Regions from separate parts of the Streptosporangium sp. NPDC000396 genome, predicted to be linked through region 1. Evidence: riboswitches for the same ligand, from Rfam matches in the RefSeq annotation. Region 1 holds a riboswitch; each other region holds the start of a gene.

Region 1 (4,431 bases):
GGCCGCAGGGCTTCGGCCAGGCAGGCGGCGAGCAGGGCCTCCTTGTCGGGGAACACGCGGAAGATGGTGCCTTCGCCGATGCCCGCGGCTCGGGCGATCTTCGCGGTGGTCACCGACGCTCCGTACTCGATGACCAGAGGCAGAGCCGCCGCCACGATCATCGCGCGGCGCTGGTCAGGGTCCATCGCCGGAGCGCGGCGTCGGCCAGAGGTCTCGGTCATGGTGCCGATTATCATGAGTGAGCACTCACTCAGGCAAATGTCCTCCACCGGCCGCTCACCATGCCCGGTGGCGGAACAGGAGGACTACAGGATCGGCTCGGTCCCGCCCACCGGTTGCCTGGTCCAGGCCTGGTGCTCGGACTCGCGGATCTCCTCCTCGGCGGTCTGCTCCACCCTGGCCATGGCGATCCGCAGGATCGGCGGGGCCATCAGCGAGGTCACGATCGCGACGAGCACCACGATGGTGTACGCCTCGACGCTGAGGATGCCCAGCCGCAGGCCGACCATGGCGACCACGACCTCGATCACGCCGCGGGCGTTGAGCCCGGCGCCGAGCGCGAGCGCCTCCCACCTGTTGAGCCTGCTCAGCCGCGCCCCGGCGTAGGCGCCGAGGAACTTCCCGATGATCGCGATGGCCAGTACGGCGAGCCCGGCGAGCAACACCTCGGGCCTGGCCAGCGCCGTCAGGTCCATCCGCAGGCCCGCGGTGGCGAAGAAGATCGGCGCGAACCCCGACAGCACGACCGTGCGCAGCGGGGCGAGCCTGGACGGGGCGACCCTGCCCGCGCTGCCGATGAGGATGCCGCAGACGAACGCTCCGAAGACCGCCTCCAGGCCCAGCGCGTGGGTCCCGGCCGCGGCGAGCAGGATGAGCACGGCCGCGGTGGCGACGGTCGGCCCCGGCTCGTCCGACTTGCCAGTGAGCTGTAACACTCCCCTGACCAGCGGGCGGCCGAGCGTGAGCGCGAACACGACGATGGCGACCAGGTAGGCCAGCGAGGTCAGCACGGTGCCGGTGGACACCGCGTTCACGGCCATCGCGCTCACGATCGACAGCATGAACCAGCCGAAGGCGTCGTCGATCATGCCGGCGGTCAGCGTGAGCTGGCCGATGTTGCGGTGCAGCAGCTTCATGTCCATGAGCGTCTTGGCGATGACCGGGATCGCGCTGACGCACATCGCCACGCCCAGGAACAGCGCGAAGACGGTGGTGTCGGTGCCGTCCGGGATCAATGCCTTGGGCAGCAGGAAACCGGCGCCGATGCCCAGCCCGAGCGGGACGACGAGGCCGCCGACGCTGACCCCGGCGGCCGTGACGCCACGCCGCCGAACCAGACCCATGTCCATGTGGATGCCGGTGAGGCCGACCAGCAGCAGCACGCCGATCTGGCCGACCGCGTCGAGCAGGTGAAACTGCTCGGGGACGGCGGGGAACAACCAGCCCTGCATGCCCGGCGCGACGTGCGCCAGGAAGGAAGGACCGAGGACCACACCGACGAACAGTTCGCCGACGACGGCGGGCATGCCGAACCGGGTGGCGAGCCGGCCGAAAACCAGTGCCAGCATGAGCAGCAGGCCCACCTGGAGCAGGAACACGAGCAGGTTGTGGGCGGCGATCGGTGCTACGGGAGCACCCAGCGAGACGAGCATCATCCTCCCTCAGGGATGAGCGATTCGTAAAAGATCTACCCCTGGCCGTTCGGGACCCACCCGGAAGCAAGTCACGAACCGATCACGGCGGCGTTGCCGGCGGAAGCACCCGCAGCGCTGCCAGTGGGAGCCACGGCCTTCCGCACTTTCGCCGGAGCCGGGTTATGCTGCCCGTGCGGCTGGTTCGCCGCTCCCCGGTGGAGCGGCGAGGCAACAGGGAACCCGGTGCGATTCCGGGACTGCCCCGCAGCGGTGAGTGGGAACGACCGCCGTCACACAAGCACTGGGTGAACGACCACCTGGGAAGCGACGGCCAGTAGGAAACCGACACGACGCCCACGAGTCCGAATACCTGCCACCGCCCGCGCGCCGGCCGGTGCGCGGAATGTCCATGGCCTCGCGGGAGGGTCAGAGGGTCTACCTCGCCATGCCCGCCGAGACCGGGTTCCACGAGGGAAAAGGACCCATGAGAGACCAGCGCACCACCATTCTCGGCTATCCCAGGATCGGCCCCGACCGGGAGCTGAAGAAGGCCGTCGAGTCCTACTGGGCGGGCGGAATCGACTCCACCGGGCTTCAGGAAGCCGCCCGCGCCCTGCGCGAGCGCACCTGGACCGAGCTACGCGACGCGGGACTGACCGGCATCCCCTCCAACACCTTCTCCTTCTACGACCATGTCCTCGACACCAGCGTGATGGTCGGCGCCATCCCCGACCGTTTCACCGCCCTCGACGGCCTGGAGCGCTATTTCGCCATGGCTCGTGGCGCCCAGGGAATCGCCCCCCTGGAGATGACCAAATGGTTCAACACGAACTACCACTACCTCGTGCCGGAGGTGGGCCCGCAGACGCGATTCCGGCTGGCCTGGGAAAAGCCCCTGGCGGAGTACGGCGAAGCCAGGCGCCTGGGCATCGAGACCAGGCCGGTGCTGGTCGGCCCGCTCACCTACCTGCTGCTGTCCAAGTCCACCGAGGCCTCCTTCACGCCGCTCCGGCTCCTGGACGACCTGCTCGACGTCTACGCCGAGCTGCTGGAGCGGCTGGCCACCGCCGGAGTCACCGAAGTGCAGCTCGACGAACCGGCGCTGGCCGCGGACCGGTCGGCCGAAGAGCTGAAGGCGCTCGCCCGCGCCTATGACCACCTCGGCGGGCTCAGCCATCGCCCGAGGCTGCTGGTCGCCACCTGCTTCGGCGAGATCGGCGACGCGCTGCCCGTGCTGGCGGCGACCCGCGTCGAGGCCATCGGGCTGGACTTCGTCGCCGGCCCCGGCAACCTGACGGCGGCGGCCTCGATTCCCGGGCTGGCGAACAAGACCGTGGTGGCCGGGGTGGTGAACGGCCGCAACGTGTGGCGCACCCGGCTGCCCGACGCGCTGTCCACCTGCGCGGCGCTGCTCGGGCTGGCCGGAGAGGTGGTCGTCTCCACCTCCTGCTCGCTGCTGCACGTCCCGCTCGATCTGGAGCGGGAGGCGGCGATGCCCGAGGGGCTGGCGTTCGCCCGGCAGAAGGTGGCGGAGGTCGTGGCGATCGGCCGTGCGATGAGGGAGGGGCCGGACGCGGTCGTGCCCGCCGTACCGGCCAGAGCTCCGGTGGACGCGCGGGTCCGGGCCCGGCTGGAGGCGCTGGGTGAGGGTACGGCGCGGGCCGGTCACGCCGAGCGGGCGGCGATCCAGCGGGCGGCGCTGAGACTGCCGCCGCTGCCCACGACCACGATCGGCTCGTTCCCCCAGACGGACGCGGTCCGGCGGGCCCGCGCCGACCTGCGGGAAGGCCGGATCGACCGGGCGACGTACGAGGCGGCGATACGGGTCGAGATCGACTCGGTGATCGCCCTGCAGGAGGACATCGGGCTGGACGTGCTGGTCCACGGTGAGCCCGAGCGCAACGACATGGTCCAGTACTTCGCCGAGCAGCTTGACGGGTACGCCACCACCGAGCACGGCTGGGTCCAGTCGTACGGCACGCGGTGCGTGCGACCGCCGATCCTGTTCGGGGACGTGGCCAGGCCGGAGCCGATGACGGTGGGCTGGACCGTCTACGCCCAGTCCCGGACCGGCAGTCCCGTCAAGGGCATGCTGACCGGGCCGGTCACCATGCTGGCCTGGTCGTTCGTCCGGGAGGACCAGCCTCTGGCCGATACCGCGCGGCAGGTGGCGCTGGCGTTGCGGGACGAGATCCGTGACCTGGAGGCGGCGGGTATCCGGATCATCCAGGTGGACGAGCCCGCGCTGCGGGAGCTGCTGCCGCTCAAGGCGGCCGATCGTGACGCCTACCTGGCCTGGGCGGTCGCCGCGTTCCGGTTCGCCACCTCGGGCGTGTCCGACTCCACGCAGATCCACACGCACATGTGCTACTCGGAGTTCGGGGAGATCATCGGCGCCATCGGCGACCTGGACGCGGACGTGACCAGCGTCGAGGCGGCCAGGTCCCGGATGGAACTGCTGGACGACCTGCGCACCGCCGGATACACGCGCGGGATCGGGCCCGGCGTCTACGACATCCACTCCCCTCGCGTGCCGGAGATCGGTGAGATCGAGCAGGCGCTCCGGCTGGCGGCCCGAGTGGTGGAGCCGGAACGGCTCTGGGTCAATCCCGACTGCGGGCTGAAGACGCGGAGCTACGCTGAGACTGAGGTGAGCCTGCGGAACATGGTGACCGCGGCCCGTAGGATCCGCGCGCTGTAACCCGCGCCCGGAGATCCGCGCGGGCCCCGGCCTGCTCTCCGGACCCGCGCGTGGACGGTGCGGTACGGCGTGCGGGTGGGCGGGGTGAGCATCGGC
Region 2 (4,431 bases), on a different contig from region 1:
GCTCCCTGAGCGCCGCCCACTCCGGCGACCGCCCGGCCCCGTAGTGGTCCGGGTGCAGCACGCCGCCGGCGGCCCGGGTCTCGTCGTAGGAGGGGTGACGGCCCCGCTCCACGGCCAGGTCCGAAGAGGTGCCGTAGGCGGCCAGCGCGATCTCCTCGGAGATCCGGGTGGACAGCTCCAGCGCCTCGGGCGAGTCGAAGGGCAGCCGCAGCGTGAAGAACACGTCCGCCAGGCCCATCACGCCCAGCCCGATCGGCCGCCACCTGCGGTTGGCGGTCTCGGCCTCGGGGGTCGGGTAGAAGCCCAGGTCGATGGTCCGGTCCAGGAACCGCACGGCGGTGCGGACGGTCCGGCGCAGCCGTACCCAGTCGACCTCCTGACCGGTCAGGTGGGCGGCGAGGTTGATCGAGCCGAGGTTGCAGACGGCGGTCTCGGCGTCGTTGGTGACCTCGAGGATCTCGGTGCAGAGATTGGACAGGTGAATGACGTTCTCGGGGCGGGCCGTCTGGTTGGAGGTCCGGTTGGCCGCGTCCTTGAAGGTCATCCAGCCGTTGCCGGTCTGGGCGAGGGTGCGCATCATCCGGCCGTACAGGACCCGGGCCGGGACCTGCTTGACGAACCGGCCCTCGGCCTCGGCGGCCCGGTAGGCCTCGTCGAAGGCGGCGCCGTACAGGTCGGTGAGGTGCGGGACCTCCTTGGGGTCGAGCAGCGACCACACGGCGTCGGCCTCGACCCGGCGCATGAACTCGTCGGGGATCCAGTTGGCCAGGTTCAGGTTGTGCGTACGGCGGGCCTCCTCCCCGGTGTTGTCCCGCAGCTCCAGGAACTCCTCGATGTCGGCGTGCCAGGTCTCCAGATAGACGCAGGCCGCGCCCTTACGGCGGCCGCCCTGGTTGACCGCGGCGACGCTGGAGTCCAGCGTGCGCAGCCAGGGCACGATGCCGTTGGAGTGGCCGTTGGTGCCCCGGATCAACGAACCACGCGAGCGGACCCGGGTCCAGGCGATGCCGATCCCCCCGGCGTACTTGGACAGCCGCGCGACCTGCCCGTAGCGCTCGTAGATGGCCTCCAGCTCGTCCCGGGGAGAGTCGAGCAGGAAGCAGGAGGACAGCTGGGGCCTGCGCGAGCCGGAGTTGAACAGGGTGGGCGAGCTGGGCAGGTAGGACAGGGTGGCCATGAGCTCGTAGAGCTCCGCGGCCTCCTCGACCGTCTCCGACAGGCCGCAGGCCACCCGGAGGAAGAAGTGCTGCGGGCGCTCCAGGACCTTGCGGGTCTCGGGGTGCCGCAGCAGGTAGCGGTCGTAGACCGTGCGCAGCCCGAAATACTCGAACCTGCCGTCGGCGTCCTGGGCCACCAGCGCGTCCAGTGCCTCGGCGTGGGCGGCCACGAAGGCGGCCAGCCCCTCCTGGACCAGCCCGGCCGCGTGGGTCGCGGCGATGGACTCGGAGAAGGTCCGGACTCCGTGTCCGGCGGCCTCGTCGGCGATCAGCTCGGCCAGCAGCCCGGCAGCGATCTTGGAGTTCTCCGGGTCGGTGATGACCCGGGCGGCGGCCTCCTCGATGGCCAACCGGCGGTCGGCCAGGTCGCTCCCGGCCTCCTTGGCGTCCCCGACCAAGGTCAGTGTCACGTACTACCCCTCGCGTGCTCGAATTCCCCATACGGCTTCCCGCCAGAAGGGCGCACGCGTCTGAAGCGATTCCGGGCACGCCGGACCGCCTCGTCCCGCGAACCCTCCCTCGAGGCCCTGGACAGTGTTCGTGGTCGAGCCCGCCTCGCCTCGCACGCTTCGGGCCGCTCCACGCGTCCCTCGGTGCCCGGCTCGGCTCCCTCTCCCACATGTCACCGGCAGGTCTTCGGGCTCGCGGGCGCCTCGCACACGCCTACTGGCCGTCGCTTCCCGGGCAAGGTGCACCCAGTGCTCTCATGACGGCGGTCGTTCCCGCTCACCGCTGCGGGGCAGCCCCGGATTCCCACCGGGTTCCCTCTTGCCTCGCCCCCTGCGGGGCGAACCAGCGACGAGCAGGATCCTACATCTAGTGCCGCCCGACGCAACTACCCCAACAGCTTGTGGCGATAGCTTGTGGCGGTAGCACTCAGTAGTCCGAGTTCACCGAGAACTCCCCGGGTGCGGCCGGTCTCGGTGGTGAGCCACTGGCGGAAATCGTCCCCGCTCAGGTAGACCCGGTTCCAGCCGTTGGCCGCGCACAGGGCCCGCCAGCGCGGCGAACCGTCGATGCGGTCGCACAGGGCGACGGCCGCGTCCCGGTCCTCCCGGCTCATGCCGCGCGGGCCGAGCACCCCGCACCAGTCGGTGTACTCCAGCCGGACGTCCAGCTCCATCAGCGTCGGCGCGTCGATCCCCTCGATCCGCTCGGCGGAGGAGACCACCAGCGGCCGCAGGCGGCCGGCGGCGATCTCGGGCATGAAGGAGCGGGCGGACCCCAGGAGCGCGGCCACGCGACCGTCGTGGACCGCCTCGAAGGCCTCCGGCCAGCCGGAGTACGCGGCGTAGTCCAGCAGCCGGGCGTCCACCCCCAGGCATTTGCCGATCATGCCGTAGAGCACGTGGTCGGAACCACCCTCCAGGCGGCCTCCCACCACCAGCCCGGCCGGGTTCCGGCGAAGCACCGCGGCGAAGTCCTCGAAGGAGCGCAGCCGGGACTTGACCGGGACGGCCAGGACCGCCCAGTCGCCGACCAGCCGGGCCAGGGGTGTGGTGGACTTCACCACCGAGGCGGCGTTGGCGATCTCCGCCCCCGCCACCATCGGCATTCCGGTGAGGAGCAGCCTGCCTTCGCGTACGAACGGGCCGCGGGCCGTGACGAACGCCCCCAGGGCGGCCGAGCCCAGGCCTCCCGGATAGTTGCTCACCTCGACCATCCGGGCCAGCCCCTCCGCGACCAGGACCGCGGCCAGCGCGCGGGCGGCCTGGTCCCAGCCCTGCCCGCGGGCCGCGGGCGCGACGATGGTCAACCGGTTCATGACCGGCGCGCCGGTGCCGCCCACCCTGCCACAGCCGCCGGCGACCGCGAGCCCCGCGGCGAGCGAGAGGAATCGCCTGCGGTGCATAAGCGCCCTCCCCCCAAGAACCCCCAATACCCTAGGTTACAGACATGTCACTTTCTGACACATGTCGGGGGGTCTTATCACCATCAGGCGGCTTACAGGGGCCTCAGAGATGCCTGGGGAATTCGGTCACTCCACGGTGACGCTCTTCGCCAGGTTGCGAGGCTTGTCCACATCGCGCTCCAGCGCCACGGCCGCGTGGTAGGCGAAGATCTGCAGCGGGATCGACATCAGGATCGGGTCCAGCTCGACCTCGTTCTTGGGCAGCACGACACAGTCGTCGGCCAGCTTGGGGTCGGCCGTACGGTGCCCGACCATGAGCACCTGGCCACCACGCGCGCGGATCTCGCCCAGGGTCGTGAGGTTCTTGTCCAGCAGCTCGTCGTCGGGGACGATCGCCACGGTCGGCATCTCGGGGCCGATCAGCGCCAGCGGGCCGTGCTTGAGCTCGCTGGCCGGGTAGGCCTCGGCGTGCACGTAGGAGATCTCCTTGAGCTTCTGCGCGCCCTCGCGGGCCACCGGGTAACCCCGGACCCGGCCCACGAACATCATGCTCGGCGAGTGGGCGTACTTCCGCGCGAGCTCCTTGATCTGCGGCTCCAGCGCGAGGATCTCCTTGATCTGGCCGGGCAGCCTGCGCAGGCCCTCGCAGATGCGGCGGCCGTCGGCCGGGGACAGGTCGCGCACCCGGCCCAGGTGCAGCGCGAGCAGTGCGAAGGCCACGGCGGTCGACGTGAACGCCTTCGTGCTCGCCACGGAGACCTCGGGACCGGCGTGCAGGTAGACGCCGCCGTCACACTCACGGGCGATCGCGCTGCCGACGGTGTTGACGATGCCGAGCACCCGGCCGCCCTTGCGCTTGAGCTCCTGGACCGCGGCGAGGGTGTCGTAGGTCTCCCCCGACTGGCTGATCGCCACATAGAGGGTGTCGGGCTCCACGACCGGGCTGCGGTAGCGGAACTCGCTGGCCGGCTCGGCGTCGGCCGGGATCCGTGCCAGTTCCTCGATGAGCTGGGCGCCGATCTGGCCCGAGTAGTAGGCGGAGCCACAGCCGATGATCTTCACGCGGCGGAACGACCGGCTCTCGCGCGCGTCCATGTTGAGCCCGCCCAGGTGGGCGATGTGGAAGCGGTCGTCGAGACGCCCGCGCAGCGTCCGGGCCACGGTGTCGGGCTGCTCGGAGATCTCCTTGAGCAGGTAGTGCTCGTAACCGCCGGTGTCGTAGTGCCCGGCCTCCCAGTCGACGGTCAGGGGCTCCTTGGCCGTCTCCCGCGCGTCGCTGGCGAAGGTGTGGAACCCGTCGGCCTTCAGCACCGCGAGCTCCCCGTCCTCCAGGTGCACCACCTGACGGGTGTAGCGGACCAG
Region 3 (4,431 bases), on a different contig from region 1:
CGGGACCCGGTCCAGGTAGGGGCCGTACCCGATGAGCTCGTCGGCGGCGGCCAGCGCGTCCTGCGCCTCCGGGGTCAGCCACGGCCGCCCGGCCGGGCCGAGCCCGACCACGACCACCTCGCCGGAGCCGACGGCCGGGGGCGCGGGCTCGGCTTCCTCCGCCGGCGCGGGCCGCGCCGCGTTGACCGGGCTCGGGATCAGCGCCAGCGAGAAGTACGGCACGCCGTCCGGGTCCACCTCGGCGAGCGGGGCCAGGCGCTGGCCGCCGGTGGTGGCGCGCTCCACGTACCAGGCCTCGTCGAGGCGACCGGCCTGGGCCAGCGCGTCACGCACCTTGGTGAACGTCCGGCCGAGCTTGAGGATCGCCACCGAGTCGGTGGCGGCGACGCGCTCGGCGAGGACCTCCGCGGGAAGCGTCCCGGGCAGCACGGTGAGCGTCTCGTCCCGTTCGACCAGAGGCCGGCCGAGGACCGCCGCGGCACCGCTCACCGAGGTCACCCCGGGGACCACCTCGGTGACGTAGCGATGGGACAGGCGCTTGTGCATGTGCATGTAGGAGCCGTAGAAGAGCGGGTCGCCCTCGCACAGCACCACCACGTCGCGGCCCGCGTCCAGGTGTGCGGCCAGCCGCAGCGCGCAGTCGGCGTAGAAGTCGTCGATGGCACCCTGGTAGCCGCCGGGATGATCGGTGGTCTCCGTGGTGAGCGGGTAGATGAGGGCTTCCTCGATCTGACCGTCACGCAGGTACGGCGCGGCCACCGAGCGGGCGATGCTCCTGCCGTGGCGGGCGCTGTGGAAGGCGATCACGTCCGCCTCACCGATCAGGCGGGCGGCCTTGACGGTCACCAGCTCCGGATCGCCCGGCCCGAGCCCCACTCCCCACAGCCGTCCGGTCACGTTGTCGCTCATTCTTCCTCGCTCGCGATCGCGTTGACCGCGGCGGCGGTCATCGCGCTTCCACCCCGGCGGCCGTGCACGACCAGGTACTCCAGGCCCGCCGGGTGCTCGGCCAGGGCCTGCTTGGACTCGGCGGCGCCGATGAAGCCGACCGGGATCCCGAGCACGGCGGCCGGCCGCCCGGCGCCCTCCTCGACCATCTCCAGCAGCCGGAACAGCGCGGTCGGCGCGTTGCCGATCGCGACCACGGATCCCTCCAGCCGGTCGCGCCACAGCTCCAGCGCCGCGGCGCTGCGGGTGGTGCCCAGCCGCTCGGCGAGCTCCGGCACGCCCGGCTCGCCCAGCGTGCAGATCACCTCGTTGCCGGCGGGCAGCCGGCGGCGGGTCACCCCGGAGGCGACCATCATCGCGTCGCACAGCACCGGCGCGCCCGCGCGCAGGGCCGCGCGCGCCGAGGCGACCACGCCGGGTGACCATCCGAGGTCGGTGACCAGGTCGACCATCCCGCAGGAGTGGATCATGCGGACCGCCACCTGGGCGACATCCGCGGGCAGACCTCCCAGGTCGGCCTCGGCGCGGATGGTGGCGAAGGAACGGCGGTAGATCTCCGCGCCGTCGCGGACGTAGTCGATCACGTTCCTCCTCTGACGGCCGTCAACGCGGCCGTGGTCTCTTCGATGCCCGCACAGGTCACGCCGCGGCCGTCCAGGTCCACGCGGTAGCCGTCGCCGGTGGCGACCACGTCGGCGACTCGCCCCCGGGGACGGCCGCAGCGCCGTTCGCAGCCCGCCCAGTGCACGGGGAGCGTACCGGTGCGCGGGGAATCCGCCACACGCGGGGCGACGGCACGGGCCGCGTCGGCCTGCACGTCGGCCAGCGACCTGGCGCAGCCGGGGCGGCCGGTGCAGGCCGTCACGCCGATCCACGGCGAGGCGGGGTCGGTGACCAGGCCCGCGTCCGCCAGCAGGCCGATCGCCCGGGAGACTTCGGCACGGGCCAGACCGGGCAGGACCACGCCCCGCCACGGCGTCAGCCGTACCTCGCCGGAGCCGGAGGAGGCCAGGCGGGCGAGCAGTTCCGCCTGGGCGGAGGTCAGCCGCCCGAGGGGTATCGCGACCCCGAGGGCGACCTCTGGGCCGGTGGTGGTGCGCGATCGTTCGATGACGCCTACCGGGCCGAGCGTGACGGGGCGAAGCCGTACGCGGTCGGAGGACGTGAGCGCGGCGCGGGACGGCACCGGCGCGGGGGCGGCGGGATCGGCGGGCGCGGTCGTGGCGCGGGTCTGACCGACGCCGACGGCCGGGGCGGCGGAGGCGAGCATGGCGCCGGCCCGGGCCGCGACCCGTGCGGGACCGTCGGCCAGCTCGCCGATCCGCCAGGCGCCGGTTCCCTGGGCGGACGACTCCGCGAGGAACGCCTCGGCGGCGGCGAGCAGGGCGGGCACCATCGAGACCGCCGGCACGCGCAGGCCGCTGTCGGTGCCCGCGAGGATGACGGCGGCCTCCTCCGGGCCTGCCGGCAGGAGGCAGGCGTCGGCGCCGAGCCCGGCCACGTCCCCCCGGCCGTCGTCGAGGGCGAACATGAACCGCCCCGAGAGGGCGGCGAGGGCGGGCCGGGCGCACAGGCGCCGGTCCAGTTCGGCGACCAGGGGGGTGACGTCGAGAAGCCCGTCGCCGTCGAGCCCGGTCAGCGGGGAGGCGAGGATGTTGCGGACTTTCTCGTGGGTGGGCGACGGCAGCAGCCCCGCCGCGGCCATCCGGCTCGCGAACGCGTCCACGCCTCCCGGGCCGCCCGCCGGACCGGGGCCGGTGGCGAGGCCGCGGATCTGGACGTTCGCGCGGGAGGTCAGCTCGATGACGCCGCTCCCGCAGACGGTGGCGGCCTCGGCGAGGTCGCGCAGCTGGGAGGCGGTCAACCGGCCGCCGGGAATCCTGATCCGCGCCAGGCCGCCGTCGGCGGCGGCGTGCACCTGAAGTGCCCCCGGACATGCGTCTGAGCGCGATCGTCCGAAAGAGTCGCCTGTGACCACGCTGAGGATGTTAACTCCAGTTTCTTGCAAAGAGCCGGGCTGCCGTAGTCTCATCGTGGCGACGGCACAGGGAGGAAGCCGGTGTGAATCCGGCGCGGTCCCGCCACTGTAACCGGGGAGCGAACCCCACCCAGGCCACTGTCCGGCGACGGACGGGAAGGCCGGGGGGAGCACCGATCCGGGAGCCAGGAGACTCCAGCCGTCGTGGCCGACGACGACCCGGGGCGAGGACCCCGAGGGAGGAAGCTCTGTTGCGCTTTTCGCCGTTCCCCTGCGCCCCCGCGGCACCGCTGGGCCGTACCGCCTCGCTTCCCGTGGAGCGTGGCGCGTGATCCTCCTGCTCTCGACCTCGGACACCGACCTGCTCAGCGCCCGCGCGAGCGGCGCGGACTACCGGCTGGGCAACCCCGCCCGGCTCACCGCCGAAGATCTGCCGTCCCTGACGGAGGGCGCCGACCTGGTCGTGGTCCGGCTGCTCGGCGGGCGCCGCGCCTGGGAGGAGGGCCTGGACGCCCTGCTCGCCGGGCCCCGCCCCGTCGTCGTCCTCGGCGGCGAGCAGGCGCCGGACGCCGAGCTGATGGAACTGTCCACCGTGCCCGGCGGCGTCTGCGCCGAAGCGCACGCCTACCTCGCGCACGGCGGACCGGCCAACCTCGCCGAGCTCCACCGCTTCCTGTCCGACACCCTGCTGCTGACCGGACACGGGTTCGCCGCGCCCGCCCCCACCCCCGCCTGGGGCGTGCTGGAACGCCAGGCCCGCCGCGAGGACGGCCCGGTCGTCGGGGTGCTCTACTACCGGGCACACCATGTCGCGGGGAACACCGCCTTCGTCGAGACCCTCTGCTCGGCCGTCGAGGACGCGGGCGGCCGGGCTCTGCCCGTCTACTGCGCCTCCCTGCGCAGCGCGGAGCCCGGCCTGCTGGAGACCCTGCGCGCTGTGGACGCCCTGGTGGTGACCGTGCTCGCGGCCGGTGGCACCCGGCCGGCCACCGCGTCGGCGGGCGAGGACGACGAGGCCTGGGACGTCGGCGCGCTCGCCGAGCTGGACGTGCCGATCCTGCAGGGTCTGTGCCTGACGAGCAGCCGGGCGTCCTGGGAGGACAACGACGACGGCCTGTCCCCGCTCGACGCGGCCACCCAGGTCGCGATCCCCGAGTTCGACGGGCGGATCATCACGGTCCCGTTCTCCTTCAAGGAGATCGACGAGGACGGGCTGACCGTCTACGCGGCCGACCCGGAGCGCGCTGCGCGCGTGGCCGGCATCGCGGTACGGCACGCCGTGCTCCGGCACGTCCCGGCCGGCGAGCGGCGGATCGTGCTGATGCTCTCGGCCTATCCCACCAAGCATTCCCGGATCGGCAACGCCGTCGGCCTGGACACCCCCGCGAGCCTCGTCAGGCTGCTGGCCGCCCTGCGCGAGCACGGTTACGACATCGGCGCAGAGGGCGAGCTGCCGGGCGTGGCCGAGCAGGACGGCGACGCGCTGATCCACGCGCTCATCGCGG

Evidence for each region. Region 1 has a riboswitch for cobalamin ahead of metE (5-methyltetrahydropteroyltriglutamate--homocysteine S-methyltransferase). Riboswitches for the same ligand answer to the same signal wherever they lie in the genome.
Region 2: linked by a shared signal. The riboswitch ahead of ACFY2X_RS14815 (ribonucleoside-diphosphate reductase subunit alpha) and the one ahead of metE (5-methyltetrahydropteroyltriglutamate--homocysteine S-methyltransferase) in region 1 are both predicted to bind cobalamin.
Region 3: linked by a shared signal. The riboswitch ahead of cobN (cobaltochelatase subunit CobN) and the one ahead of metE (5-methyltetrahydropteroyltriglutamate--homocysteine S-methyltransferase) in region 1 are both predicted to bind cobalamin.

The regions. Positions count from the first base shown of each region.
Region 1 covers NZ_JBIAZA010000011.1:210,783-215,213, forward strand. Annotated here, with positions in the region: gene ACFY2X_RS19785 (TetR/AcrR family transcriptional regulator) at 1-221, opposite strand, end outside; gene ACFY2X_RS19790 (cation:proton antiporter) at 306-1,652, opposite strand; cobalamin riboswitch at 1,816-2,027, shown strand; gene metE (5-methyltetrahydropteroyltriglutamate--homocysteine S-methyltransferase) at 2,119-4,335, shown strand.
Region 2 covers NZ_JBIAZA010000008.1:82,257-86,687, forward strand. Annotated here, with positions in the region: gene ACFY2X_RS14815 (ribonucleoside-diphosphate reductase subunit alpha) at 1-1,627, opposite strand, end outside; cobalamin riboswitch at 1,827-2,029, opposite strand; gene ACFY2X_RS14820 (Bug family tripartite tricarboxylate transporter substrate binding protein) at 2,053-3,069, opposite strand; gene glmS (glutamine--fructose-6-phosphate transaminase (isomerizing)) at 3,196-4,431, opposite strand, start outside.
Region 3 covers NZ_JBIAZA010000003.1:389,678-394,108, forward strand. Annotated here, with positions in the region: gene ACFY2X_RS06745 (precorrin-2 C(20)-methyltransferase) at 1-909, opposite strand, end outside; gene ACFY2X_RS06750 (precorrin-8X methylmutase) at 906-1,532, opposite strand; gene cobG (precorrin-3B synthase) at 1,529-2,980, opposite strand; cobalamin riboswitch at 2,945-3,141, shown strand; gene cobN (cobaltochelatase subunit CobN) at 3,255-4,431, shown strand, end outside.